One region of the Streptomyces sp. NPDC087844 genome, then DNA from elsewhere that is predicted to be linked to it. Evidence: riboswitches for the same ligand, from Rfam matches in the RefSeq annotation. Region 1 holds a riboswitch; each other region holds the start of a gene.
The links. Region 1 has a riboswitch for cobalamin ahead of ACIOKD_RS06600 (ribonucleoside-diphosphate reductase subunit alpha). Riboswitches for the same ligand answer to the same signal wherever they lie in the genome.

Region 1 (7,180 bases):
GGCCGAGCAGGGTCCCTCCGTCGATCAGAAGTCCTCGTCGAGGTCGACCGTCCCCTCCACCGCCACCTGGTACGCCGAGGGCCGGCGCTCGAAGAAGTTGGTCAGCTCCTGAACCCCCTGCAGCTCCATGAAGGAGAACGGGTTCTCGGAGCCGTACACCGGGGCGAGCCCCAGGCGCTGCAGCCGCTGGTCGGCGACGCACTCCAGGTACTGCCGCATCGACTCGGTGTTCATGCCCGGCAGGCCCTCACCGCACAGGTCGCGCCCGAACTGCAGCTCGGCCTCGACGGCCTCGCGCATCATGGCGGTCACCTGCTGCCGGAGCTCCTCGTCGAAGAGCTCCGGCTCCTCCTTGCGGACCGTGTCCACGACCTCGAAGGCGAAGCTCATGTGCATCGTCTCGTCGCGGAAGACCCAGTTGGTGCCGGTCGCCAGGCCGTGCAGCAGGCCCCGGCTGCGGAACCAGTAGACGTACGCGAAGGCCCCGTAGAAGAACAGGCCCTCGATGCACGCGGCGAAGCAGATGAGGTTCAGCAGGAAGCGGCGGCGGTCGGCCTTCGTCTCCAGCCGGTCCAGCTTCTCGACCTCGTTGATCCACCTGAAGCAGAACTCGGCCTTCTCACGGATGGACGGGATGGTCTCGACGGCGTCGAAGGCCGCCGCCCGGTCCGCCGGATCGGGCAGATAGGTGTCGAGCAGCGTCAGATAGAACTGGACGTGCACGGCCTCCTCGAAGAGCTGGCGGCTCAGATAGAGCCGCGCCTCGGGGGAGTTGATGTGCTTGTACAGCGTCAGCACCAGGTTGTTCGACACGATCGAGTCGCCCGTCGCGAAGAACGCGACCAGCCGGCCGATCATGTGCTGCTCGCCCGGCGACAGCTTCGCGAGGTCGGAGACGTCCGAGTGGAGATCGACCTCCTCGACGGTCCAGGTGTTCTTGATCGCGTCCCGGTAGCGCTCGTAGAAGTCCGGGTAGCGCATGGGGCGCAGGGTCAGCTCGAAGCCCGGGTCGAGAAGGTTCTTCTCGCTGTTGGCAGTGGTCGGGGCGGTCATTACTGGCAGGCCTCGCAGGACTCGGGGTTCTCAAGGGAGCAGGCGACCGCGTCGGGGGCGGCGGCCTGCTGGACGGGGACGGTCTTCGCCGCCGGCTGGGCCTGGGCGGCGCGGGCGATGCGGGTCGCCGGGCGCGAGCGCAGGTAGTACGTCGTCTTCAGGCCCGACTTCCAGGCGTACGCGTACATCGAGGAGAGCTTGCCGATGGTCGGCGTCTCCAGAAACAGGTTCAGCGACTGGGCCTGGTCGAGGAACGGGGTCCTGGCGGCGGCCATGTCGATCAAACCGCGCTGCGGGATCTCCCACGCCGTGCGGTACAGGTCGCGCACGTCCTGCGGCACCCAGGTGAAGCCCTGCACCGAGCCGTTGGACTCGCGCAGCGCCTCCCGGGTCCGCGCGTCCCACACGCCGAGCTTCTTCAGCTCGGCCACCAGGTAGGAGTTGACCTGGAGGAACTCGCCGGACAGCGTCTCGCGCTTGAACAGGTTGGAGACCTGCGGCTCGATGCACTCGTACACGCCCGCGATGGACGCGATGGTGGCGGTCGGGGCGATGGCGAGCAGCAGCGAGTTGCGCATGCCCACCGCGGCGATCCGCGCCCGCAGCGCCGCCCAGCGCTCCGGCCAGTTCAGCTCGACGTCGTAGTGGTCGGGGTGCAGCACACCCTGGGCCGTACGGGTCTTCTCCCAGGCGGGCAGCGGGCCGTCGCGCTCGGCGAGGTCGGCGGACGCCTCGTACGAGGCGAGCATGATCCGCTCGGCGATCCGGGTGGAGAGGGCGCGCGCCCGCGGGGAGTCGAACGGCAGCCGCAGCTTGAAGAAGACGTCCTGCAGTCCCATGGCGCCGAGGCCCACCGGACGCCACTTGGCGTTGGAGCGGCCCGCCTGCTCGGCCGGGTAGAAGTTGATGTCGACGACCCGGTCGAGGAAGGTGACGGCGGTACGGACGGTCGCGTCGAGCCGCTCCCAGTCGATGTCCTGCGCGTCCGCGTCCACGAAGGCGCCGAGGTTGACCGAACCGAGGTTGCAGACCGCGGTCTCCCCGTCGTCCGTGACCTCCAGGATCTCGGTGCACAGGTTCGAGGAGTGGACTGTGTGGCCGGGCAGCGCCGTCTGGTTGGCCGTGCGGTTGGCGGCGTCCTTGAAGGTCATCCAGCCGTTGCCGGTCTGCGCGAGGGTACGCATCATGCGGCCGTACAGCTCACGGGCGGGGATGGTCTTCCTGGCGAGCCCGGCGGCCTCCGCCCTCCGGTACGCGGCGTCGAACTCCTCGCCCCACAGGTCGACCAGCTCGGGCACGTCCGAGGGCGAGAACAGTGACCAGTCGCGGTCCTCGTTCACCCGGCGCATGAACTCGTCGGGGATCCAGTGCGCGAGGTTCAGGTTGTGCGTGCGCCGGGCGTCCTCACCGGTGTTGTCGCGCAGCTCCAGGAACTCCTCGATGTCGGAGTGCCAGGTCTCCAGGTAGACCGCGGCCGCGCCCTTGCGCCGGCCGCCCTGGTTCACCGCGGCGACCGAGGCGTCGAGGGTCTTCAGGAACGGGACGATGCCGTTCGAGTGCCCGTTCGTACCGCGGATCAGCGAACCGCGCGAACGGATCCGGGAGTACGAGAGGCCGATGCCGCCGGCGTGCTTGGAGAGGCGGGCCACCTGGTGGTAGCGGTCGTAGATCGAGTCCAGCTCGTCCAGCGGGGAGTCGAGGAGGTAGCAGGACGACATCTGCGGGTGGCGCGTACCGGAGTTGAAGAGCGTGGGGGAGGAGGGCAGGTAGTCGAGGCGGCTCATCAGCCGGTACAGGGAGGCGACTTCGTCGACGGAGCGGGTCCCCGCTTCTGAATCGAGCACGGTGTCCTCGGCGAGACCGCTCGCCACCCGCAGCATGAAGTGCTGGGGCGTCTCGATGACGGACCGCGTGATCGGGTGCCGCAGCAGGTACCGGCTGTGCAGGGTGCGCAGGCCGAAGTAGCCGAAGCGGTCGTCGGCACCCTCGGCGGAGGCGGCGTCGGTCAGCGCGTCGAGGCGGGCCGCGTGGTGGCGTACGAACTCGGCCGTGCGGTCGGCGATCAGGCCCTCGCGGTGGCCGACGGCGACCGACTCGGAGAAGGAGCGCACGCCCTGCGAGGCGGCCTCCGCGGCGATGGTGACGGTCAGCAGGCGGGCGGCCAGCTTCGAGTACACGGGGTCCTCGGAGATGAGGCCGGCCGCCGCCTCCGTGGCCAGCTCACGCAGTTCGGGCTCGTCCGCGGCGGCGGACCGGCCGCGCAGGGCGGCGGCGGCGACCCGGCCGGGGTCGGCGCCGGGGAGGTCGGCGGTGAAGTCGGTCAGGATCCGCAGCAACGCGGTTCCCGGCCCGTCGGCCTCGGCCCTGTCCTGCTGATCCCGGGTCGCTGTCGCTGTCGCTGTGGCGGAGACCGGATCGGCTGGCGCGATGGTCACGTGGGGCTCTCCCTCGCTCGGCACGGGGCCTCGGCGGGAGGGGGTTCGGGGCACACGGGGGTACGCGCTTCGGGCAGCGGTACGCCGCGTCCACCGGCCCACTCCACGAGGCCCGGACGTCATGCGCCCGGACCGGACGGCCTGGGCGCGCTGTCGGCAGGTGCTCGGACTGACTCCTGTTACGCGACATTCGGGCATGCGGACATCTGACAGCTGAATCCGACATCTGGGCATGCGGGCATATCACGTACAAGTACACCGTTGCGGGACAGTTCCGGATTCGCACCGGATTCCCCTGCGACGACAGCGAGCATGAGCATACATCTTGTGTCGGGTTCCGAAAGCACCCCCACATGTTGTGTCGCGTCGGCCACGGACGGTCGAGCGGGGAGTGTCAGAGCGTCAACTCATAGGTGAGGAGCACGACGTCGTCCAGGTGCGGGAGGGGGTTCCAGTCGCGGACGGGGGTGCGGGTGAAACCGAGGCGCTCGTAGACGCGGTGGGCGCTGTGCATGGTGCGCTGGGTGGACAGCACGACGGCTCCGCAGCCGGCCGTGGCCCGGGCGCGGCCGACGCAGGCGCGCACGAGCAAGGTCCCCACGCCCCGGCCGCGGGCCTCCTTCGCGACCGCCAGCATCCGTATCTCGGCCTCGCCCGCACGCGCGATGTCGGCCATGGGCCCGCCGGACGGCACGAAGGTCACACCGCCGCGAAGCCGGTGCCGGGGCGGGCCCGAGCCCTCCGCGGCGGCGGCTTCGACGGCCACCAGCACGTCGGCGGCGGCGGCGCGCTTCGCCACGTTCCGCAGTTCGCCGAGATACGCGTCGTTCTCCCCGAAGTCGAGCAGTCCGTCCCCGAGGTAGGCCCGCGCGGTGATGTCGCCCAGGGCCGCGTACTCACCGGCCTCCGCCCGTCGGATCACGATGGTCATACGGACCTCAGCCCGTACCCGGCCACAGGGGCAGGGTCGAGACGAAGTCCTTCGTGAAGTCGCGCGGGCCAGGACCGAGGGCCACCCGGCCGGTGAGGCGGGCCCGCGCGGTCAGGGCGGGCGACTCGGGATAGTAGATACGTCCGGCGGCCGAGGGAACGAACACGGTCTGGCCGCGCGTGAGTTCGGCGGCCGACTCCACGATGACCGCCCCCTCCGCGAGCGTCACGAACGACTCGTCGGCGCACACACCGACGGCGAGCGGATCGTGCAGCGGACAGGTGCCGTCCCCGCCGCTGCGACGGTACGCCTCCATGTAGACCCGCAGCAGCCGGGCGGCGAGCGCGGTGCCGGGACCCGCCGCCTCCAGGGCCGCGAGGTCGGCGGGCCCGAACAGCCAGCGGTGCGAGGCGTCCAGGTCGACCATGGTGAACGGGATACCGGACGACAGGACCAGCTCGGCGGCGTCCGGGTCGGCCCACATGTTGAACTCGGCGACCGGAGTGATGTTCCCGGGCACGCGTGCCGCGCCGCCCATGAACACGAACTTGCCGACGCGCTGGGCGAATCCGGGGTCCTCCAGGAGCGCGATCGCCACGTTGGTGAGGGGGCCCGTCGCGCACACGGTCAGCTCGCCCTCGTACTCCCGGGAGAGTCGCAGCAGCGTCTGCGCGGAGGACTCCGCCGGGTGCGCCGCGGTCGAGTCGGGCAGTGTCTCGTCGCCGAGTCCCGCGGGGCCGTGGAAGTCGGCGGCGACGCGGTAGGGGAGGCGGGTCAGGGGGCGGCCCGCGCCGCGGTGGACGGGGACGTCCGCGTCGATGCGGAGGGTTCGCGCCAGGGCGCGGGCGTTGAGGTAGGTCTGCTCCGCGGGGAGGTTGCCGCCCACGGACGTGTAGGCCTTGAGGTCCCACAGGCCTGTGCCGAGCAGGTACTGGAGGGCTACGGCGTCGTCGATGCCGGGGTCGCTGTCGAGGACGATGGGGGTGCGTGGGGTCACCTGTCCACGGTATCCGCCGCTGTCCCCGGGGGCTGCGCCCCCAGACCCCGCTGTCGCGCTTGCGCGCTCGTCCTCAGACGCCGGACGGGCTGAAGATGCGCGGACGGTCCGCGCATCTTTCAGCCGTCCGGCGTCTGAGGACCGGGGGTTCGGGGGCGGAGCCCCTGAGTACGCCTCTAGGGCAGCCCTAGTGGCCCGCCCCCGCCGTCGCCGGCGGCAGTTCCACCTGGACGCCCTTGTCGCCCGCGTCGGCCGTGTAGTCCTCGGCGGAGGTCTCGTCGACCCCGTCGGGAGCCTTGACCGCCTTGAGGACGAAGGTCAGCACCACCGTCACGACCAGGTTCAGGACGAACGCGGTCAGCCCGATGTACCCGATCTCCCCGATCCCGGGAATCTCCTTCGACGACCCCCCGAAGTGCTTCTGCGTGGGCGAGGCCACCCCGTACGCGGCGACCGTGCCGTACAGCATTCCCACCGCCCAGCCCGCGAGCAGCGCCCACCGGTGGAACCAGCGCGTGAACAGTCCGCCGACCAGCGCCGGGAAGGTCTGCAGGATCCAGATCCCGCCGAGCAGCTGGAAGTTGATGGCGACCGTCTTGTCCATGGTCAGGACGAAGACCAGCGCGCCCACCTTCACCAGGAGCGAGACCAGTTTCGATACCTTCGTCTCCTGGGCGGGCGTCGCGTCGGGCTTGATGAAGTCCTTGTAGATGTTGCGGGTGAAGAGGTTCGCCGCAGCGATGGACATGATGGCCGCCGGCACGAGCGCGCCGATCCCGATCGCCGCGAACGCCACGCCCGCGAACCAGTCCGGGAACATGGTCTCGAAGAGCTGCGGAATCGCCAGCTGCCCGTTGTCCACCTTGATCCCGGCCGCGATCGCCATGAAGCCGAGCAGCGCGAGCAGGCCCAGCATCAGCGAGTACAGCGGCAGGATCGTGGTGTTGCGCCGGATCACCTCGCGGCTGCGCGAGGACAGCGTCGCCGTGATCGAGTGCGGGTACATGAACAGCGCGAGCGCCGAACCCAGCGCCAGCGTCGCGTACGTCCACTGGCCCGCCTCGCCCGGTACCAGGGAGCCGCGTGGCGCGCCGGTCGCCGGGTTGGTCTGGTTGTACGCCTCGTTCGCCTTGGCGAAGATCTCGTCGAAGCCGCCCAGCTTGATCGGGATGTAGATGATCGCGACCGCGATGACGATGTAGATCAGCGTGTCCTTGACGAACGCGATCAGGGCGGGCGCGCGCAACCCGGACGAGTACGTGTACGCGGCCAGCACACCGAAGGCGATGAGCAGCGGCAGGTCCTTGACGAACCAGTTGGTGTCCTCGCCGCCGCCGACGCCCATCACGTCGAGGACGGCCTGGATGCCCACCAGCTGCAGCGCGATGTACGGCATCGTCGCCAGGATGCCGGTGACCGCGACCGCGAGCGAGAGCCCCTTCGAGCCGAAGCGCCCGCGCACGAAGTCCGACGTCGTCACGTACCCGTGCTTGTGCGACACCGACCACAGGCGGGGGAGGAAGGTGAAGATCAGGGGATAGACGAGGATCGTGTAGGGGACGGCGAAGAAGCCGGCCGCGCCCGCCGCGTAGATCGCCGCCGGGACCGCCACGAACGTATACGCCGTGTAGAGGTCGCCGCCGAGCAGGAACCAGGTCACCCAGGTGCCGAACGACCGGCCGCCCAGGCCCCATTCGTCGAGGGTCTGCTCGCCGTCGGCCCGGCGCCAGCGCGAGGCCAGGAAGCCCATGACCGTGACGGCCA
Region 2 (7,180 bases), on a different contig from region 1:
GCTCTTCGGCGGCCTGATCGGCGCCGCGGTGATGTCGGCGGGCTGGTCCTCGGTGAACGGCTCGACCGTGATCACCAAGGTCCTCCTCCCGGCGATCGCCGCGCCCGTGGTGGCCGGACTCGCCGCGATGCTCGCCACCCGGCTGACGTACCGGATCAGCAGGCAGGCCGGTGAGAAGGCGACCTCCAAGGGGTACCGCGCCGGTCAGATCACCTCCGCGGGGCTGGTCTCGCTGGCCCACGGCACGAACGACGCGCAGAAGACCATGGGCATCATCACCCTGGCCCTGGTCACCGGCGGCGTGCTCGCGCCCGGCTCGAACCCTCCCCTGTGGGTCATCGTCTCGGCCGGTATCGCCATCGCGCTCGGCACCTACCTGGGCGGCTGGCGCATCATCCGCACCATGGGCAGGGGCCTCACCGATCTCGCGCCGCCGCAGGGCTTCGCCGCCCAGACCAGCGCCGCGACGGTCATCCTGGCCTCCTCGCACCTCGGCTTCTCCCTCTCGACCACCCAGTCCTGCTCCGGCGCCGTGATGGGTTCGGGCCTGGGCCGCAAGGGCGGTGTCGTCCGCTGGTCGACCGCGACCCGCATGTTCGTCGCCTGGGGCCTCACGCTCCCCGCCGCCGGTCTGGTCGGCGCGGGCGCCGAGTTCCTGACCCAGCAGGGCACCTGGGGCATCATCCTCACCGGCGCGCTGCTGATCGCCGGCTCCGCGGTCATCTGGACGCTGTCCCGCCGCCAGCCCGTCACCGTCGACAACGTCAACGACGACCACGCGCCCGCGGGCGTCGTGACCACCGCGATCGCCGCGGTCACCCCGCCTCCCGCGGGCCCCGTCGCCACGACCACGAAGGCGACCGACGACCTCAAGACCACCATCCCGGGCCCGGACGCCGAGCCCGCCCGTCCGGCCACGGTGTAAGGAACGAACCGCATGCAGATCGACTGGGCAGCCCTCGGCTCCGTGTTCGGAGTCAGTCTCATCTCCACCGTCGCCCTCGTGGGCCTCTTCACCCTCGGCATCGTCGGCCTCACCAAGCGCGAGTCGGCCGCCGCACAGGGTGGCTCCGCGACCCTCGCGGTCACCGGCGCGTACGCCTGCTTCGCCGCCTGCGCGGCGGCCGTGGCGTACGGGATCTATCTGATCGTCGCCTGACCCTCGCGGCACGTCCGTTCTGTACGGGACGGCCCCGTCGACCCCCACGGTCGGCGGGGCCGTCCCGCGTCCGTGTGTGGGCCTCAGCACACTCTCCCGCCGCAGGTCAACGGCAAGTTGACGGGTGTTCTCGGACCGTGGTGGACTGCCGAGGCCATGTACGTCGGCAGAAGAGGAAGCCGGTGCGAATCCGGCGCGGTCCCGCCACTGTCACCGGGGAATCGATCCCCCCGGGAGCCAGGAACTCTCTCCGTCGGTCTCGTCGAACCAGGGCGTGGACACCCTGAGTGAGGACATATCGCCATGCGCGCCCACCTGTTGTGGACCGGTGTGCCCAGGCCAGGTACGAGGATCTCGTCTCGTGCAGTGGCGGGCTGAACGGATGCGAGCCGATCGCGTCTTCGCGTACGGCGCCGCCGCCGGCCTCCTCGGTGACCTGCTGCTCGGCGATCCCCGCCGGGGACATCCGGTCGCCGCGTTCGGCCGGGCCGCGGGAGCCGTCGAGCGGGCTCTGTGGCGCGACCACCGGGGCCGGGGCGCGCTGCACACCGCCGTGTGCGCGGGCGGCGCCGTCTCCCTCGCCGTGGCCGCCGAGCGTTCCGTACGTACCTCCCCCGTCGCCTCCGTCGTCCTGACCGCGGCCGCCACCTGGGCCGTGGTCGGGGGGACCTCGCTCGGGCGCGAGGCCCGGGCCGTCGGCGGGGCGCTGGCCGCCGGGGACATCGAGGTGGCCCGTGAGCGGCTGCCGCATCTGTGCGGACGCGACCCGCAGGCGCTGGACGCCGACGGGATCGCCCGCGCGGTGGTCGAGTCGGTCGCCGAGAACACCTCCGACGCCGTCGTGGGCGCCCTGGTGTGGGGCGCGGTCGCGGGCGTACCCGGTCTGGTCGGGTTCCGGGCCGTCAACACGCTGGACGCCATGGTCGGGCACAGGTCGGCCCGTCACCGGCGGTACGGATGGGCGTCCGCCCGCCTCGACGACGTGGTGGGGTGGCCCGGGGCACGGCTGACCGCGGTCCTCGCCGCCGTCGCCGGGGGGAATCCGCGAGGGGCCGTCCGCGCCTGGCGCGCCGACGCCGCCAAGCATCCGAGTCCCAACGCCGGGCCCGTGGAGGCCTCGTTCGCGGGTGCGCTCGGAGTACGGCTCGGCGGCACGCTCTCGTACGCGGGACGGGTCGAGCACCGGCCCGTGCTCAACGGTCCGGGGCAGGCCGTGCGCATCGAGGACATCGAGCGGGCCGTCCGGCTCTCGCGGCGCGTGGGCCTGCTCGCGCTGGGCGCGAGTGTCGCCGGGCGGCTGCTCGCCACCTCGCTCACCAGGTCGCTCACCAAGTCGCGGGTCACGAGAGGGCGTACGTCATGAGCGGGGGAACGGGCGGGAGGCCGGGCGGAGGACCGGGCGGGAGGCCGGGCGGCGGGCTGCTCGTCGCCGGTACGACCTCCGACGCGGGCAAGAGCGTCGTGACCGCCGGGATCTGCCGGTGGCTGGTGCGCCGGGGCGTCAAGGTCGCGCCGTTCAAGGCGCAGAACATGTCGCTGAACTCGTTCGTGACGCGCGAGGGCGCGGAGATCGGGCGCGCGCAGGCCATGCAGGCGCAGGCCGCCCGCGTGGAGCCCTCCGTGCTCATGAACCCCGTCCTGCTCAAGCCGGGCGGTGACCGCAGCAGTCAGGTCGTCCTGATGGGGAAGCCCGTCGGCGAGCTGAGTGCGCGCGGCTATCACGGCGGACGCCAGGAGGCGTTGCTCGGAACCGTGCTGGACTGTCTGGCCGAGTTGCGGGGCACGTATGACGCGGTGATCTGTGAGGGAGCGGGCAGTCCCGCCGAGATCAATCTGCGGCGCACCGACATCGTGAACATGGGGATCGCGCGGGGCGCGCGGCTGCCCGTGCTCGTGGTGGGGGACATCGACCGCGGCGGGGTCTTCGCCTCGTTCTTCGGGACGGTGGCCCTGCTGTCGCGCGAGGACCAGGAGCTGGTCGCCGGGTTCCTGGTGAACAAGTTCCGCGGGGACGTCTCGCTGCTCGAACCCGGCATCGACATGCTGCACGGGCTCACCGGGCGGCACACCTACGGCGTCCTGCCCTTCCGGCACGGCCTCGGCATCGACGAGGAGGACGGGCTCGGAGTGTCCCTGCGGGGGTCGGTACGCGAGTCCGAGGTCTCCTCCCCCGTCGGCGAGGACATCCTGCGGGTCGCCGTCTGCGCGATCCCCCTGATGTCCAACTTCACGGACCTGGACGCCCTCGCCGCCGAACCGGGCGTCGTCGTACGGTTCGTGGACCGCGCCGAGGAACTCGTCGACGCCGACCTGGTCGTCGTACCCGGCACCCGGGGCACGGTCCGGGCCCTGGAGTGGCTGCGGCGGCGCGGCCTCGCGGACGCCCTGGTGCGCAGGGCCGCCGAAGGGCGCCCCGTGCTGGGCATCTGCGGCGGCTTCCAGCTCCTCGGCGAACACATCGAGGACGAGGTCGAGTCGAGGGCCGGTGCCGTCGACGGCCTCGGACTCCTCCCGGTACGCGTGCGGTTCGCGCGCGAGAAGACCCTCACCCGGCCCGTCGGCGAGGCCCTCGGCGAACCCGTCCAGGGGTACGAGATCCATCACGGGGTCGCCCATGTCACAGGAGGGGAGCCCTTCTTGGACGGCTGCCGGGTCGGGCAGGTCTGGGGGACGCACTGGCACGGTTCACTGGAGTCGGACGGCTTCCGGCGTGCCTTCCTGCGCGAGGTGGCGTCCGCGGCGGGGCGGCGCTTCGTACCCGCCCCGGACACCTCGTTCGAAGGGTTGCGCGAGGAGCAGCTCGACCGGCTGGGCGATCTGATCGAGGAACACGCGGACACGGACGCGCTGTGGCGGCTCATCGAGTCCGGCGCACCGGCCGGACTGCCTTTCATTCCACCGGGAGCGCCCGCATGAGCTTGCGCGCAGGCCGCCTGGGCCACGAAGTCCGTTTGGGCTATTTGGAGGACGACAACCAGTGAGTACCCCGTTTCCGTTCACGGCCGTGGTCGGTCAGGACGACCTGCGACTGGCACTGCTGCTGAACGCCGTCTCCCCCGCGGTGGGCGGTGTGCTCGTCCGCGGCGAGAAGGGCACCGCCAAGTCCACGGCCGTGCGCGCGCTCTCGGCGCTCATGCCGCACGTCGACGTCGTCCCCGGCTGCCGTTTCTCCTGTGCGCCCAACGCCCCCGATCCGGCCTGCCCCGACGGCCCCCACGAGGCGGGCCCGGGTGTGCCGCGTCCCGCCCGGATGGTCGAACTGCCCGTCGGCGCCTCCGAGGACCGCCTCGTCGGCGCGCTCGACATCGAGCGGGCGCTCTCGGAGGGCGTGAAGGCCTTCGAGCCCGGCCTGCTGGCCGACGCCCACCGCGGACTCCTGTACGTGGACGAGGTCAACCTCCTCCACGACCACCTGGTCGACCTGCTGCTCGACGCGGCGGCGATGGGTGCCTCGTACGTGGAGCGCGAGGGCGTCTCCGTACGGCATGCCGCGCGGTTCCTGCTCGTGGGGACCATGAACCCCGAAGAGGGCGAGCTGCGACCGCAGTTGCTCGACCGGTTCGGGCTCACCGTCGAGGTGGCGGCCTCGCGCGACCCCGACCAGCGGGTGGAGGTCGTACGGCGGCGGCTCGCGTACGACGACGACCCGGAGGGGTTCGCGACGCGCTGGGCCGAAGAGGAGTCCGACGTACGGGCGCGGATCGTGGCCGCGCGGGAGCTGCTGCCGTCGGTGCGGCTCGGCGACGGCGCGCTGCGGCAGATCGCGGCGACCTGCGCCGCGTTCGAGGTGGACGGCATGCGGGCCGACATCGTGATGGCCAGGACCGCCACCGCGCTGGCCGCCTGGGCGGGGCGGACCGACGTGCTCGCCGAGGACGTACGGCGGGCCGCGCTCCTCGCGCTGCCGCACCGGCGCCGGCGCAATCCCTTCGACGCGCCCGGTCTCGACGAGGACAAGCTCGACGAGACGATGGAGGAGTTCGCGAGCGACGAGGACGGCTTGGGGGACTCCGGGGACTCCGGGGACTCGGGCGACGAGGACCCGGATCCGGACGGGCCCGGTGGCGGTGGCGGTGGCGGGCGGCCCCCGCAGGACGGGCCCGACGGCGGCGACAGTGACAGCGGCGACGGCGGCAGCGACGGTTCCGGTGAGGTGCCCGCGCAGGGCGAGGCCCCCGCGAACGAGTCCGAGAACGGGCGGGCGCCGTCGTCCGGCGTGGGCGAGCAGTCCCCCGTACGGGCCGCCGAGCCGTTCCGTACGAAGGTGCTGAGCGTGCCCGGTCTCGGCGAGGGAGCCGCCGGGCGGCGCTCGCGGGCCCGGACCGAGCACGGGCGCACCACCGGGGCGCGCCGGCCGCGCGGGGCGCTCACCAAGCTGCATCTGGCCGCGACCGTGCAGGCCGCGGCACCGCATCAGCGGGCGCGGGGACGGTCAGGGCCCGGCCTCGTCGTACGGCGGGACGATCTGCGGCAGGCCACCCGGGAGGGCCGCGAGGGGAACCTCGTGCTGTTCGTCGTGGACGCGTCCGGGTCGATGGCGGCCCGGCAGCGGATGGGCGCCGTGAAGGGAGCGGTGCTGTCCCTGCTCCTCGACGCCTACCAGCGGCGGGACAAGGTGGGGCTCGTGACCTTCCGCGGGTCCACGGCGGAGGTGGCGCTGCCGCCCACGTCGTCGGTCGACGCGGCGGCGGTGCGGCTGGAGTCGCTGCCCACCGGCGGGCGTACGCCGCTCGCGGCAGGGCTGCTGCGGGCGCACGACGTGCTGCGGGTGGAGCGGTTGCGTGATCCGGCCCGGCGCGCGCTGGTCGTCCTGGTGACCGACGGGCGGGCCACGGGCGGGCCGGAACCGGTGGCGCTCGCCGGGCGGGCCGCCCGGCTGTTCGCCGCCGACAAGGTCGCGTCCGTCGTCGTCGACTGCGAGTCGGGCCTGGTGCGGCTCGGACTCGCGGGGCGGCTCGCGGGTGAACTCGGCGGTACGGCCGTGACGCTCGACGAGCTGCGGGCCGACTCGATCGCCGGTCTGGTCAGGGATGTGCAGAGCGGCAGCCGGGGCAACAGCCAGGGCAGCCAGGGCAACGGCAGGAAGGCCGCGTAATGCCTCAGGGACAGCCGAGTGTCGTACCGGACGACGGACTGACGACACGTCAGCGACGGAACCGGCCGCTCGTCATGGTGCACACCGGCATCGGGAAGGGAAAGTCCACCGCCGCCTTCGGGCTCGCTCTGCGCGCCTGGAACCAGGGCTGGCCGATCGGGGTGTTCCAGTTCGTCAAGTCCGCGAAGTGGAAGGTCGGCGAGGAGAACGCGCTGCGCGTCCTCGGCGCCAGCGGTGAGGGCGGGTCCGTCGACTGGCACAAGATGGGCGAGGGCTGGTCGTGGGTGCAGCGCGACTCCCAGCTGGACAACGAGGAGAAGGCCCGCGAGGGCTGGGAGCAGGTCAAGCGGGACCTGGCCGCCGAGACGTACAAGCTGTACGTGCTCGACGAGTTCGCCTACCCGATGCACTGGGGCTGGATCGACGTCGACGAGGTCGTGGAGGTGCTGCGGGGCCGGACCGGGACCCAGCACGTCGTGATCACCGGGCGCAACGCTCCTGAGAAGCTGGTCGAGTTCGCCGATCTGGTGACCGACATGTCCAAGGTGAAGCATCCGATGGACACCGGTCAGAAGGGGCAGAGGGGCATCGAGTGGTGATGTCCTCAACCTCCGGGGCCTCGGGCTCCGGGTCCGTCCCGCGGCTGGTCGTCGCCGCGCCCGCCTCCGGGAGCGGCAAGACCACCGTGGCCACGGGACTGATGGCCGCGTTCGCCTCGCGGGGGCTCGCCGTGTCCCCGCACAAGGTGGGTCCCGACTACATCGATCCCGGGTATCACTCGCTCGCCAGCGGGCGGGTGGGGCGCAATCTCGACTCCTACATGTGCGGGCCCGAGCTGATCGCTCCGCTGTTCGCCCATGGTGCGCGCGGGTGTGATCTCGCCGTGGTCGAGGGTGTGATGGGGCTGTTCGACGGGGCTTCCGGGG
Region 3 (7,180 bases), on a different contig from region 1:
CGCGCAGGGTGCCGTCGTAACCGCGGCCCGCGAGCCCGGCCTGCAGGCGGGTCGCCCGGTCGAAGGCCCGGACGAAGGCGGTGGCGCCGAGCCCGGCCAGCGAACGCCAGGAGGCGGCCCGCGTGGTGTGCCCGAGCCGGGCGGCCTGCGCCTCCCTGATCCGGCGTACGGAGTCGAGGAGCAGGAAGCTCATCCGGTACGTCACCAGGGCCACGTCGACGACCGGCGCGGGCACCCCGGCGTTCACCAGCCGTGGCAGCAGGTCGGACAGGGGAGTGGTGAACGCGAACAGGAGCACGCCGAGGGAGGCGGCCGAGGTACGCAGCAGGAGTTCCCCGGCGCGCACCGGGCCGCCCTCCGCCAGGGTCACGAACCCGTCCGGGCCGCCGACCTGGAGCAGCAGAGGGAGCGCACCGGTCACGCAGAAGCCCAGCGGCACCCGGTAGGCGCGCCAGAGCCGGCGGCCGGGTACCGCGGCCGGGCCCAGCAGCACGGCGAGGGCGGTCACCAGGACCAGGGCGGCGCCCGGCCAGGGCGGGAGAGAGATCGCCAGGACGGTCAGGCCGAGACCGAGCACGGCCTTGTCCACGGGGTGGCGGTGGCGCCAGCGACTGCTGTGCGCCGCCGCGTCGATGGGCAGCACGAAGGCTCAGGTCCGTTCGGTCGGCCGGTTCGGTCCGGCCGGGGACTCACCGGCGCCGCCGGGCACCCTTGCCGTCGCGTCCTGGGCGCCCTCCCGCTGTGCCAGGACCCGCAGTTCGCCCTGGCGCCTGCCTCGGCGCAGGCCGAAGTAGTAGGCGAGGACTCCCGCGCCGAGGGCGGCCTGGAGGGCGAACAGCGCCGACTCGATCTCGTCGGACGGCGGCTCGTACAGGGGCGAGAACCACGGCTCGTAGTCCGGCTCGATCTCGGTGATCGCGGTCTCCGCCTCCGCGTCGGCGCCCGCGAACGGCTCCTCCTTGTGGTCGCCCATGCCGAAGGCCAGCGGCAGGACGGCGAGCGCGGCCACGACGAGCAGCAGCAGGGCGTTGATCTTCGCGTTACGGCTCATCGGGCCACCGTCCCGGTCGTCCCGGTCGTCTCATTCGTCCCGGGCGTCTCGGGCGTCTCGGGCGTCCCGGGCGTCCCGGGCGTCCCTGGCGTCTCGGTTGTTCCGGTTGTTCCGGAGTTCTCGGACCGGGACCGCCCGCCGGCCAGGAACACGCCGAGCCGGGTCAGTTCGCCCTTGCTCGACTGCACCAGCAGCCGCATCACGAGCACGGTGAGCAGCCCCTCGCTCACCGCGAGCGGGATCTGGGTGACGGCGAAGATCGAGCCGAACTTGCCGAGCGCGCCCGGGAATCCGCTGCTCGGGTCGGGGAACGCGAGCGCGAGCTGCACGCTGGTGACGCAGTAGGTGGACAGGTCGGCGACGAACGCGGCGAAGAACACCGCGACCATCAGCGGCACGTCGAACCGTCGGAGCAGCCGGTACACGGCGTAGCCGGCCCACGGGCCGACGATCGCCATCGAGAAGACGTTGGCGCCCAGCGTGGTCAGTCCGCCGTGGGCGAGCAGCAGCGCCTGGAAGAGCAGGGTGATGGTGCCCAGGACCGCCATGATCGGTGGCCGGAACAGGATGGCGCCGAGGCCGGTGCCGGTGGGATGGGAACAACTGCCGGTCACCGACGGCAGTTTCAGTGCGGAGAGAACGAAGGTGAAGGCCCCCGACGCGCCGATGAGGAGCGTGCTCTCGGGATGTTCTCTGACCTCACGGGTGAGCGACCGGACTCCGTGGACGACGAACGGCGCCGACGCGACGCCCCAGGCGACCGCGTGCGCCGGAGGAAGGAAACCCTCGGCTATGTGCATGGCTCAGCAGACCCTCTCCAGCACCTCGTGGATGGTTGACGTGCCTTGGCCGGTCTCCTGGCTTACGGGTAACACCGCCCGTGCTCCGCCTTCCCGGGTCCAAGGACCCAGTGGCTGCCCGTAAGGGCCGGAGCCGGACTTCCCGATCACAGTGGCGAGGGCCGCACCGGCATCACACCGATTTCCCGAGCACCAAGGCGTCGTGACAGTAGTGCGCGTACAGGGGTGGTGACAAGCGGCCCTCGGGCGCCTGACCAGGGAACACAATGGTCAGGGGCCTTTTTCTGTCGGATCGGGAGCTTGGTCGGACCTCGGTCTGTACCGCTTCGAAGCGGTTGCGCACGACGGTGAGGGCGAGCCCCGTCGGACCGCTGATGCCATCCGAAGAGGAAGCCTGTCGAACGTGAAGTTGTCGGAGTCGTTGGGGTTCACCGTGACCGTCGCGGTGCTCGTGGGGTGGCCGGGGCCGAGGCTGCGCTCGCTGTCGGCCAGGGCGTGCGTGAACAAGTCGGTACCGCGGGGGATTTCCCGCCTCATGGTGGGCGTGGGACAGGTCGCAGCGGGAGAGCACGGTGTCGGGGTGGTCGGCGCCCAGGACGCGTTCGCTGTCGGCCAGGTTTCGCTCGGGCGATGTCACGGCCTGTTTGAGGTGTCCTGCCTGCGGACAGGCGCCCGCGAGGTGCTCGCGCGATCTCAGGGTGTCCGGGTGGTCGGGCCCGAGGCCGTGTTCGTGCTTGGCCGCCTGACGCTCGAAGTGGGGCACCACGTGGTCCCCGGCGCGGGCTGTCCGCTCCTCGGCCGGGGCGACGGGAACCCCGCAAGGGACCGCTCCTTTGCGGCCTGTCACCCGAGTACGTACGGCATGCGCCCCTGGGGTTCCCGGAACAGGCCACACCGCCCTGTCGGGCGCCGCCTTCTGCGGCGCCGGTACACAAGAGGTGCTGCGGGGGCGTCGATTCGGCTCGCCACGGTTCGTCGGTGAGGTACAAGGTCTCAGGAACACCGGGAGGAACCATGAAGTACATGCTGCTGGTCTGCGGCGACGACACCGCCGACGCCTCGGGTATGGCACCGGTCGAGCCATGGGTGGAGGAGTTGAGCGCGCGGCGCGGTGTACTGCTGCACGGCCATCGGCTGCGGCCCCCGGCCGACGCGGTGACCGTGCGCGTACGCGACGGTGAAGTGCTGCGCACCGACGGGCCGTTCGCGGAGACGAAGGAGTACGTCGCCGGGTACGACATCCTTGAGTGCGACAGTCTGGAGGAGGCCCTGGAGGCGGCCGCGCGGCATCCGGTGGCGACCATCGGGGCCATGGAGGTGCGCGCGTTCTGGGACGACGAGGACACCGAGGGGGACATCCGCCGGCTCGACGCGGAACTGACGGCCGCCGGGCGCGAGCGGGACTTCGACCGGGCGATGGCTTGTTACGCACCCGACGCGGAGGTGTTCCACCCGGTGAGCGGCCTGGAGCAGCGCGGGGTCGAGGCGCTCCGCAAGGCCGAGGAGGTGTGGTTCTCGACCTTGTCCGGGCCGGTGGAACGCGAGGTGCTCGAATTCCGCGTGCGGGCCGACGAGAGCATCGCCTTCAGCCACGCGCTCGTGCGGATGCGCGTCACGCCGGTAGGCGGCGACGCGCTGGACACCACGGCGCGGGTGACCACCGGTTACCGACTGACGGGCGACCGCTGGCTGATCGTCCATCAGCACACGTCCGTGGCCCTCGACAGCACGGTCCCCGGAGCCGCCGGGTCCTGAATGAGCCCTGGAGGGGCCTGGCTGGAGGCCCCTCCAGCACATCCGTTACGCGCCCGAGCATGCGCCAAGTCTTGACGTGCTCCTGGCGAGATGCCTCTATGGGAGCGCTCCCACTTTCCCGAAACCCGAAACCCGAGTTTCTTGGCGCTCACTCCCTGGAGTCGCAGTGAGAAGAACAAGAAGCACGACACGGAAAAACCCTGTCAGCGCGTTGCTCGCCGCACTGGCCGCCTTCCTCGGGCTCGTCGTTCTCGGCGCGCTCGTACCGACCGCCGCACATGCCCAGTTGCCTGGTGAGTCGTCCGGCGCGTCCCCGGGCGTCCTCGCGACCGGTCTCCATATCGACAACGGCCGCCTGCTCGAAGGCAACGGCAACGATTTCGTCATGCGCGGCGTCAACCACGCCCACACCTGGTATCCGGGCGAGACGCAGTCGCTGGCCGACATCAAGGCGCTCGGCGCCAACTCCGTCCGCGTCGTCCTCTCCGACGGTCACCGCTGGAGCAGGAACAGCCCCGAGGACGTGGCCGCCGTCATCGCCCAGTGCAAGGCCAACCGGCTGATCTGTGTACTGGAGGTGCACGACACCACCGGCTACGGCGAGGATGCCGCGGCCGGCACGCTCGACCACGCGGCCGACTACTGGATCGGCCTCAAGAGCGTGCTCACCGGCCAGGAGAACTACGTCATCGTCAACATCGGCAACGAGCCCTGGGGCAACACCGACCCCGCGGGCTGGACCGATCCGACGATCGCCGCAGTCAAGAAGCTGCGCGCCGCCGGGTTCGAGCACACCATCATGGTGGACGCGCCCAACTGGGGCCAGGACTGGCAAGGAGTCATGCGGGCCAACGCCCAGGCCGTCTACGACGCCGACACCACCGGCAACCTGATCTTCTCGATCCACATGTACAGCGTCTTCGACACCGCGGCGGAGATCACCGACTACCTGAACGCGTTCGTCACCGCGAAACTACCCATCCTCATAGGTGAGTTCGGCGGTCCGGCCGACCAGTACGGCGACCCGGACGAGGACACCATGATGGCCACGGCGCAGCAGCTGCGCCTCGGTTACCTCGCCTGGTCCTGGAGCGGTAACACCGACCCGATCCTGGACCTCACGATCGGCTTCGACCCCACACAGCTCAGCTCCTGGGGCCAACGCATCTTCAACGGCGCCAACGGCATCGCCCAGACCTCCGAGGAGGCCACGATCTACGGCGGCGGCACCCCGGGCGACACCCAGGCCCCGACCGCTCCGGGTACCCCGGGTGCCTCCGCCGTGGCGGCCACCTCGGTGACCCTCACCTGGACCGCCGCCACCGACAATGTGGGCGTCACCGCCTACGACATCGTGCGGGTCGGTGGAAGCAGCGAGACAACGGTCGCCGCGTCCACCACCAACACCACCACCGTGACCGGGCTCACCGCGAACACGGCGTACACCTTCGCCGTCTACGCACGTGACGCGGCCGGGAACCGCTCGGCCCGCTCGGCCACGGTGAACGTCACCACCGCCGACGGCGGCAGCACACCCGGCACGAGCTGCTCCGTCGGCTACCGCGTCAGCGGCGACTGGCCGGGCGGCTTCCAGGGCGAGATCACCATCCGCAACACGGGAACCGCCGCGGTCAACGGCTGGAAACTGGTCTTCGCCTTCGCCAACGGCCAGACGGTCTCCAACATGTGGGGAGGCACCCCGACCCAGAGCGGTACGACGGTGAGTGTCGCCCCCGCCTCGTACACCTCCACCATTCCCGCGAGCGGTTCGGTCGCCGTCGGCTTCACCGCCAACAAGGGCGCCTTGAACACCGCTCCGACCGTGTTCACCCTGAACGGCACCACCTGCGCCGCCAGCTGACTGGCAGTCATCAACCGGCGGCCGTCAACTGGTAGGAACTGGCCGGCGGGGTCATCGCGCCCCGTCGGCCGGTCGGGCGCCGGGTGGTCAGGCGGTGGTGTCCGGGGCGGTGTCCTGCTCCGCGGGGGTGTCGGCCGCAGCGGCCCTGGACGTCGTGTAGAAGACGGACGACCCCTGCTTGGTGCGCTGGACCTGGCCCTTGGCGACGAGCCCTTCCACCGTGGTGCGTACGACCTTGGGCTTGATCTCGCGCTCGGGGTGGGCCTCCGCGAGCGCCGTGGCGACCTCGGCGGACGAGCGCGGCTCGGACTGCCGACCGAGGTGTTCGCGGATGAGCTCGACGAGCGTGGGCTTCGCGGCGGCCGGCTTCGCGTCACCGGACTCGGCCGCGGCGGGCTTGGCTTCGGTCTTCGAGGCGGCGGGCTTCGCAGTCGCGGGCTTTGCGACGGCGGACTTCGGAACACCGGCCTTCGAGGCCGACTTGCCGGTGGCCTTCGTGGCGGCCGACTTCGTGGTGGTGGCCTTCTTCCGCCCGCCCGCCGTGGCCGTGGCCTGCCGCGGCACCGAAGGCGCGGGCACGGAGCCGCCCTTGGCGTTCGCGGCGGCCTTGTCACCACCCAACGCCCGCTGCAGCTCGGCCAGCAGGGTCTGGTCGTGCTGCAGGGCACTCAACTGCTCCTGCAACGACTCCACTTCGGCGCCGATACGTTCCTGCTCCTTGGTGTTGCGTTCGAGGTCCGCAGCCACCTGAGCGGCGTACTGGGTCTTGAGTTCCGTGGCGGCCGATTCGACTTCGGACATGGCAGTTACCCTTCCTCGTCATCGTGTGGTGCTGGAGCCGGATGCTACTCGCATCATCAGGCCATGATCCCGAAGTTGTCAGGACCGTCCCCGCGGTTCCACGACCCCTGACACACCGCCGCGGGCCGCAAAGGCGCAGGCGGCGACGTGTGCGAGGGACACCTGACCACGCGCGCGAAGCCATGTCTCGAATTCAACCTTCAAGGTGACTTTAAAGACCGACCGACCGGTGCACCCGACTCGCAGCGTGAACGGCTTCCGGTGGTGCACCTGAAGGGCGGTGGCGGCAGTTATGCGGACATGGACTGGAAGTCCGCCCAGTACCGCAGGGCTTCACGGATGGACCGTTTCGCGCGCCCCTGGATCGCGCACGCGGTGGAGCACCTGTCCCAGGCCCGTGAGGAGCACTTCACCGGCATCCTCTCCGTGTGTACGCCGCAGTGACCGGCCGGTGGCCGCACACTTGGGTCCCAGCTAGCGCACGGTGTTCGCGGCCTGGTTCACCGCGTACGAATCGGAACTGCGCTACTACTCACCCGGGCTGATCATGCACCTCAGGGTGGCGGAGGGTTTCGCGACTCGTTCCCCGCCCGGTGGCGACGGCACACCGGCTGTGGCGCGGACCGGTGCGCGGCCCGCGGAACACGGTTCTGGCCCGTCCGAAGCTCAGGGAGCCCGCGGAGCGGCTGCTGAAGACGGTCGGCGCGCTGCGTACCGCCGGCTCGAACGGCCTGCGAAGGAGCGTCGACCGAAGCCGGGGACCGCTCTGTTCGTCCCCCGTACGTCAGAGGCGGCTGTCCTCTGTCTCACCGAGGGAGCTGTCGGGCTTGCCCAGGGACCATCCGGAGACGTCCGTGAGCCGCCCCCGCCACAGGGGCATCACCACAGGGCCGCCCGTCCCGACGACACTGG
Region 4 (7,180 bases), on a different contig from region 1:
GTGACGGCCTCCCCGTAGCGCACGTCACGCACCTCGCGGCCGGTGGAGCGCAGGTCGTTCTGCACCTTGCCCGCCCGCTGGTGGTCGACGGTCACGGTCGCGAGGCGGAACCGCCTGCGCGTGAGGGTGCCGAGGGTGTCCAGTGCCTCTCCGACCGCACCGCCGTAGGCCCGGATGAGTCCGCCCGCGCCGAGTTTGACTCCTCCGTAGTAGCGGGTGACGACGGCGACGACGTACCGCATGTCGCGGCGCAGCAGCATCTGGAGCATCGGGACGCCCGCGGTGCCGCCCGGTTCGCCGTCGTCGCTCGCCCTCTGTACGGCGGCGTCCGCGCCGATGACGTACGCGAAGCAGTGGTGCGACGCGTTCGCGTGCTCCTTGCGGACGGCCGCGACGAAGGCCTGGGCCTCCCGCTCGGTGGCCGCCGGTGCCAGTGCGCAGAGGAAGCGGGAGCGGTTGATCTCGGTCTCGTGCACCCCTGCGCGGGCCACGGTGCGGTACTCGTCCTGCATCCACCCAGCGTATGCGCGCCACGCACACGCGTGCGACCACCGGCCGGCGCACCCGCCACCACGGCGCCGCACCCGGGGACGCGCCTTTCAGGGGCGCGGGGAACTGCGCAATCGTGTACGCCCGCCGCAGCGGCGCCGCACCCACAGACCAGCCCTCCTCGGGGGCGCGGGGAACTGCGCAATCCCCTACGCCCGCCATGACGCCGCCGCACTCAGGGACGCGCCTCCGGCGAGGGGCGCAGACCGGGCTATCGCCCCCGCCCGTGGTGCCCCTTCTTCCCGCGCGCCACCATCATGTCCGTGAGCAGTGCCGTGCCGGGGGCCAGGGACGCCCAGCCGGTGCCGTGCCAGGTGAGGACCGCGATCGCCGAGGTGGGGAACTTCGTGCGGACGTCGTCCAGCGCGTCGTCGAGGCTGTCGCCCGCCAGGGTGAGGACCAGTTCCTCCAGGCCGGGGTTGTGCCCGACGAGCAGCAGGGTCTCGGCCTCCGCCGGGGCCTCGCGCACCGCTTCGAGCAACTCGGGCACCTCCGCCGCGTACAGCCGTGCGTCGTGGCGTACCGGAGGGGGTGTGCCCCACTGGGCGGCGGCCAGTTCCCAGGTCTCCCGGGCGCGTACGGCGGTGGAACAGAGCGCGAGGTCCGGCAGGCAGTCGGCGCCGGCGAGGACGCGTCCGGCGGCCGGTGCGTCCCGGCGCCCGCGCGACGCGAGCGGCCGCTCGTGGTCCGGGACGTCGTCGGGCCAGGCGGACTTGGCGTGCCGCAGCACGACCAGCCGGCGCAGCGGGCCCGCTCCGGCGCGCGCGATCACGCCGGAGCCCCGCGGCCGATGTCCCGGGTCAGCTCAAGGCCGAGCAGCCGGTCCGCGTAGGCGTACGTCTCGAAGCGGGCCCCGTCCGGAACGGTGCCGGACGTCTCCACCTTCCGCAGCACGCCCAGGACGGCGGGCACGTCGAGGTCGTCCTCCCAGGCGGCGCGCAACTGGTCCCGTACGGGATCGGGGATGGGCCCCGAGGGCCGGGTGGCCCAGGTGGCGACGGCGCCCCGCCAGCGCTGCAACTGGCTCTCGGCGTCCGCGAGTTCGGCCGCGCCGAGCCGCAGCTCCGCACCCCGGGGGCGGGCGAGCAGAGCGAGGCGCAGGGCGGAGGCGCTCTCGTCGTCCCGCGCCACCGCGCTCTCGATGTCGGCCGGGGCGACCTCGACGCGCAGCCCGCCCGCCGCCTCGTCGGCGGTGGTCACGCCGTCGGACGACTCGTCGACCGGCTCGTCGGTCCGGGCGCGCACGCGCAGTACCTGGGCCTCGCCGAGGCCGGGGCCGCTGTTGTCCCGTTCGTCCTCGAACGGCCGGATGCCGAGCGCCCTGGCCCGGGCCCGCAGTTCCGCGCGTTCCTCCGTGCCGGTCATCACGGTCCACACGGGTGTCCCGCCGATCTCCAGGGCCCGTACGAGGACGTCGGCGGTCAGGAGCACGCGCAGGCCGGTGGCGTCGGGGCGCTCCACCCGCGCCTCGACGCGGGTCAGGCCCCGGCGGGCCGGGGTGGCGGTGACGGGTTCGCCTGTTCGGGCGTCGGTGATACGCAGCACGGGCTGAGCGTAGGCGTGCGAGGGGCCACGCGCAGGGATGCCGACATCATTCCGGAAACGTTTGGGCGGGTTCCCGTGGCACGGGGCGGCTCACGGTGCCCAGAAAACGCACGTGCGGCCGGCCGCCGGAGCCGCCGGTGTCGTCGCGGGTGACGGCGGTCCGTACGCCGTACACCTCGGCGATGAGTTCCTCGGTGAGCACCTCGGCCGGTGTCCCGACGGCCACCACGCGTCCCTCGCGCAGGACGACGAGCCGGTCGCAGTACATCGCCGCGAGGTTGAGGTCGTGCAGGGCGACGACGCTGGTGAGGGGCAGCGAGGTGACGAGGTTCAGCAGGTCGAGCTGGTGCTGGATGTCGAGGTGGTTGGTCGGTTCGTCCAGGAGGAGTTCGCGGGGTTCCTGGGCGAGGGCACGGGCGATCTGCACGCGTTGGCGCTCACCGCCGGAGAGGGTGTGCCAGGACTGCTGGGCGCGGTCGGCGAGGCCGGTGCGGGCCATGGCGTCGCGTACGGCCTCCTCGTCGGCCGGTGAGGGGGGCGTCCAGGCGCGGCGGTGCGGTGTGCGGCCCAGGCGTACGACGTCCAGGACGCTCAACTCGACCTGTGTGTCGGACTGCTGCTCGACCACCGCGATACGGCGGGCGATGTCGCGGCGGCCCAGTGCGCCGAACGGACTGCCGTCGAGGGTGACCACGCCCGAGGCCGGGGCGAGGACGCCGGAGAGCAGCCGCAGGAGGGTGGACTTGCCGGAGCCGTTCGGGCCGAGGAGACCGACGGTGGTGCCGGGAGCGGGGCTGATGCTGACGCCGTCCAGGATGACGCGTCCGTCGGCGGTACGGGTGACGCGCCGGGCCCGGAGGCCGACATCCGGCACGGCCGCACCCTTCTCGGCCCCTTCGCTGCTCGCGGCGCTCTCGGCGCTCTCGGCGCTCTCGGTGCTCTCGGTGCTCTCGGCGCCCTGAGTGGTCTGCACGCGTCCAGTCGTCATCGTGTCCTTCGCGTCCGGTACAGCACCAGCACGAACACCGGTACGCCGATGAGTGAGGTGACCACGCCCACGGGCACCTCCTGGGGGTCGAGGGCGGTACGGGCCAGGGTGTCCACCCACACCAGGAACACCGCCCCGGCGAGGGCGGCGACCGGCAGCAGCCGGGCGTGACCGGAGCCCACCAACGCGCGGGCGGCGTGCGGCAGGACGAGTCCGACGAAGCCGATGGCCCCCGCCGAGCTGACGAGCGCGGCCGTCAGGAGCGCTGTCACGCACAGCAGCACCAGCCGGGTGCGGGCCACGGACACCCCGAGGGTCGCGGCGGCGTCCTGGCCGAAGGCGAACGCGTCGAGCGTGCGCGCGTACGCCAGACAGACCACGAGCGCGACCACCAGGACCGCGAGGCAGACCCGGACGTCGGTCCAGCCGACCCCGCCGAGTGAGCCGAGCAGCCAGAACAGCACACCGCGGGTGGTCTCGGCGTCGGCGGCGGTCATCACCACGAAGGACGTGAGCGCGGAGAAGAGCTGCATCGCGGCGACACCGCTGAGCACCACGCGGTCCGTCGTCCCGCCGAGGGTGTGGCTGAGCAGCAGGACGAGGCCGAACGAGAGCAGCGCTCCGAGGAACGCCCCCGCGGAGACCGACACCAGGCCGCCGCCTGCGCCGAGGACGACCACGACGACCGCGCCGGTCGACGCTCCGGAGGACACCCCGAGGACGAAGGGGTCGGCGAGCGGGTTGCGCAGCAGGGACTGCATCACCGCGCCGCACACGGCGAGCCCGGCTCCGCAGACGGCGGCCAGCAGGGTGCGCGGCAGTCGCAGCTGCCAGACGATCCCGTCCCGGATGGGGCTCAGTTCCGTACTCCCCCAGCCGAGATGGGACGCGACCACGGACCAGACGTCGGCTACGCGGATGTCCGCCGGGCCGATGGTGATGGCGACGGCGATCGATGCGACGAGCAGTGCCGCGCCGGCCGCGCAGAGCAGTCCCACGCGCGGCCGTGTCACCCGGCGGGTCACCCCGTGAGCCCGAACTCCCGAAGGGCGGCGGCCACTTGTTCGACGCCCTCGACGGTACGGATGGTCGGGTTCATGGCCTGCCCGCTGAGCAGGACGTACCGCTTCTTCCTCACGGCGGTCATGTTCTTGGTGACCGGGTCGGACTCCAGGAACTCGATCTTCCTCTTCGCGGACTCGGCGGTCTGCGACTTGCGGGTCAGATCGCCGATGACGAGGACGTCGGGGTCGCGGTCGGCGACCGTCTCCCAGTTGATCTGGGGCCATTCCTCGTGGGTGTCGTCGAAGACGTTCCTCGCGCCGAACGCCCGCGTGATGATGCCGGGGGCGCCGCAGCAGCCCGCCATGTAGGGCGACTCGGAGTTGGCGAACCAGTACAGGAGGGAGACGTCCGAGGCGTCGATGCCCGAAGTGGCCTTCTTCATGCGCTGCCGGAGCTCGGCGACCAGCTTGTCGCCCCGCTCCCGCACGCCGAACACCTCGGCCAGGTCACGTATCTCGCCGTAGACGGCGTCGATGCCGAGGGGCTGCTCGCGGGCGCCGTCGCCGTCGCCGGTGTTGTCCTTGCCCGCGCAGTCGGAGGGCGAGACGTACGCGGGTACGCCGAGCTTCTCGAACTGCTCGCGGGTGGCGACGCCCCCCTTGCCGAGCGTGGACACGAACGAGGCGGCGACGAAGTCGGGGTCGGCGTCCAGGACCCGTTCGAAGGAGGGGTTGTTGTCGGCGATCCGCTCGACCTTCGCGTCGGCCTTCTCCAGGCCCTTCATCACCGGGTCGGTCCAGGTGGCGGTGCCGGCCATCCGGTCGGCGAGGCCCAGCGAGAACAGGATCTCGGTGGTGCCCTGGTTGAGGGAGACGGCCCTTCGCGGCGGGGACTCCACGCGGACGGTGCGGCCGCAGTTCTCCAGGGTGACGGCCGCCGCGGGGGCCTTGCCGTCGGCGGGCGGGTCGGCGCCGCCGCAGCCGGTCAGCAGGACGATCCCGGACAGGAGCAGGGCGGCAGGACGGGCGGGGCGTGCGATGGGCACGGAAGTTCCTCAGACGTCGAGGGCTCGAACGCGGAGCCCGGTCGTACGGTGCTCCCCCGCCGTCTCGGGACCGCGGAGGCCGCCAGCAGGTCTTCGGACTCGGGTTCACCCGGACGAGGCGCCTTCCCGGACCGTTGATCCGATCCAGTGGCCGATGCCCCGCCCGTCACCCTCACCGCTGCGCGTCAGCTCCGGATTTCCACCGGATTCCCTGACCCACGTACATGGGTTCGACTGGCTTCGGCAAGCTATCACGGCACCTTTCGCAGCCACGCGGCAGTGCGGCGGAGGCCCCGGCTCCCGCCGCCCGTCAACGCCCAGGACCACAGCGTGGAGCTACTGGTGACCACACTCAGGTCAACTGCCGGCTTCTGGTCCCAGGCTCGCGGGAACCGCCGGCTTTTCAGGGGCGCGGGGAACCGCGCGAGCGGCCTGACCGGGCCGCACCCGCCCATGGCCCCCGCAGCCCCGACCTCCTGCGCGGGGTGCGCCAAGGGTCACCGCTCCGGCCGTCCGCGCGACCTCGGGAATCCCCGGGCCGCGCCCGCTGTTGTCCGCCGCAGCAGGCACACACCCACCCGCAGGAGGCCCCCCGTGCACGGCGACCCGGCAACGATCCGCAAGATCCTCACCGAGAGCGGCGACACCTGGGCCGTCGTGGGCCTGTCGTCCAACGAGCGGCGTGCCGCCTACGGCGTGGCGAACGTGCTCCAGCGCTACGGCAAGCGCGTGATCCCCGTCCACCCGAAGGCCGAGACGGTCCACGGGGAGAAGGGATACGCCTCCTTGGCGGACATCCCCTTCGAGGTCGACGTGGTCGATGTGTTCGTCAACAGCGACCTGGCCGGCCCCGTCGCCGACGAGGCGGTCTCCATCGGCGCCAAGGCCGTCTGGTTCCAGCTCGGCGTGATCGACGAGGCCGCGTACGAGCGCACCCGCGCGGCCGGCCTCGACATGGTCATGGACCGCTGCCCGGCGATCGAGATCCCCCGCCTGGGCTGACCCGGCGCGGCCGACCCGCTTGGGCCGTCCAGGCGACACCGGGACAGCCACCCTGTTCAGCCGTTGCGCCGGCCCGGCTCCCCGGGCTCGTACGCGCGCCGGTCCGTCCTGGGCGGGGCCTCGAACGCCGAGCCGGACCAGGCGGGCGGTTCCGTGCGCGGGGCGGGCGTCCGGCGGCGGGACGCGGTCCGGTTCCAGTCGCCGTCCCCGAGCACGAGCATCGGGTCGAACATCACCACGACTCCCGCGAGCGCCAGGAAGAGGACCGGGCCGATGAGCATCGGCAGCAGGAGCGAGTGGGCCGAGTCGCCCGCATCCGGTGTGCCGGCCGCGCCGTGCAGGTGCACACTGACGGCCGCCATCCCCGTGTAGTGCATCCCGGTCACCGCGACGCCCATGACCAGGCTCGCCGCCAGGCTGGTCAGGAAGCCGCGGATCGCGACCGCCGCCCAGAGCGCGGCGGTCGCGGCGACGACGGCGATCAGGACGGAGAGCGCGACGGTACGGGCCTCGTACCGCAGGTCCCCGTTCACACGAATGGCGGCCATGCCTATGTAGTGCATGGCCGCGACCCCGACGCCGGTGAACGTGCCCGCGATCAGCAGGGTCGTCGTGTTCGCACCGCGATAGCCGACGGCGAGGACGCCGAGACCGACCACGGCGATCGCCACCGCGAGGCTGAGAATCGTCAGGTTGACGTCGTAGCGGATACGGCTTTCCTCGACCTGGAATCCGATCATGGCGATGAAGTGCATCGTCCAGATGCCGCAGCCGATCGACGCCGCCCCCAGCGCGAGCCAGCCCGGTTTCCACGACCGGTCGTTGCGCAGGGACCGGGTGATGCAGCGCAGCCCCAGAGCGGCTCCCAGACAGGCCATGACATAGGCCGTGAGCGGTGTGACCGTTCCATAACTGAATCCGTCGACCGTACCTTGCATATGCCAACATCCCCCCGGAATACAACTGTTGCGGGGACAGATGTACGTGCCACAACAGGGCGACAGCAAGGGGTTTCGTGCAATTGCAGCCAACGGGCTTCTGTATCA

Region 2: linked by a shared signal. The riboswitch ahead of ACIOKD_RS07160 (cobalamin biosynthesis protein) and the one ahead of ACIOKD_RS06600 (ribonucleoside-diphosphate reductase subunit alpha) in region 1 are both predicted to bind cobalamin.
Region 3: linked by a shared signal. The riboswitch ahead of ACIOKD_RS32070 (energy-coupling factor ABC transporter permease) and the one ahead of ACIOKD_RS06600 (ribonucleoside-diphosphate reductase subunit alpha) in region 1 are both predicted to bind cobalamin.
Region 4: linked by a shared signal. The riboswitch ahead of ACIOKD_RS22325 (ABC transporter substrate-binding protein) and the one ahead of ACIOKD_RS06600 (ribonucleoside-diphosphate reductase subunit alpha) in region 1 are both predicted to bind cobalamin.

The regions. Positions count from the first base shown of each region.
Region 1 covers NZ_JBIUVD010000002.1:671,569-678,748, forward strand. Annotated here, with positions in the region: gene ACIOKD_RS06590 (hypothetical protein) at 1-112, shown strand, start outside; gene ACIOKD_RS06595 (ribonucleotide-diphosphate reductase subunit beta) at 25-1,053, opposite strand; gene ACIOKD_RS06600 (ribonucleoside-diphosphate reductase subunit alpha) at 1,053-3,488, opposite strand; cobalamin riboswitch at 3,626-3,825, opposite strand; gene ACIOKD_RS06605 (GNAT family N-acetyltransferase) at 3,883-4,419, opposite strand; gene ACIOKD_RS06610 (nucleoside hydrolase) at 4,427-5,416, opposite strand; gene mctP (monocarboxylate uptake permease MctP) at 5,604-7,180, opposite strand, start outside.
Region 2 covers NZ_JBIUVD010000003.1:59,932-67,111, forward strand. Annotated here, with positions in the region: gene ACIOKD_RS07150 (anion permease) at 1-925, shown strand, start outside; gene ACIOKD_RS07155 (hypothetical protein) at 938-1,159, shown strand; cobalamin riboswitch at 1,292-1,428, shown strand; gene ACIOKD_RS07160 (cobalamin biosynthesis protein) at 1,542-2,522, shown strand; gene ACIOKD_RS07165 (cobyric acid synthase) at 2,519-4,075, shown strand; gene ACIOKD_RS07170 (putative cobaltochelatase) at 4,137-6,254, shown strand; gene cobO (cob(I)yrinic acid a,c-diamide adenosyltransferase) at 6,254-6,853, shown strand; gene ACIOKD_RS07180 (cobyrinate a,c-diamide synthase) at 6,853-7,180, shown strand, end outside.
Region 3 covers NZ_JBIUVD010000021.1:43,438-50,617, forward strand. Annotated here, with positions in the region: gene cbiQ (cobalt ECF transporter T component CbiQ) at 1-643, opposite strand, end outside; gene ACIOKD_RS32065 (energy-coupling factor ABC transporter substrate-binding protein) at 650-1,051, opposite strand; gene ACIOKD_RS32070 (energy-coupling factor ABC transporter permease) at 1,048-1,851, opposite strand; cobalamin riboswitch at 1,881-2,063, opposite strand; gene ACIOKD_RS32075 (SgcJ/EcaC family oxidoreductase) at 2,866-3,606, shown strand; gene ACIOKD_RS32080 (cellulase family glycosylhydrolase) at 3,773-5,467, shown strand; gene ACIOKD_RS32085 (hypothetical protein) at 5,555-6,268, opposite strand; partial or broken gene ACIOKD_RS32090 (GNAT family N-acetyltransferase) at 6,569-6,990, shown strand; gene ACIOKD_RS32095 (hypothetical protein) at 7,053-7,180, opposite strand, start outside.
Region 4 covers NZ_JBIUVD010000011.1:93,451-100,630, reverse strand. Annotated here, with positions in the region: gene ACIOKD_RS22350 (YigZ family protein) at 1-512, opposite strand, end outside; gene ACIOKD_RS22345 (SixA phosphatase family protein) at 761-1,321, opposite strand; gene ACIOKD_RS22340 (hypothetical protein) at 1,318-2,094, opposite strand; gene ACIOKD_RS22335 (ABC transporter ATP-binding protein) at 2,141-2,968, opposite strand; gene ACIOKD_RS22330 (FecCD family ABC transporter permease) at 3,079-4,095, opposite strand; gene ACIOKD_RS22325 (ABC transporter substrate-binding protein) at 4,104-5,132, opposite strand; cobalamin riboswitch at 5,199-5,386, opposite strand; gene ACIOKD_RS22320 (CoA-binding protein) at 5,727-6,134, shown strand; gene ACIOKD_RS22315 (MHYT domain-containing protein) at 6,191-7,072, opposite strand.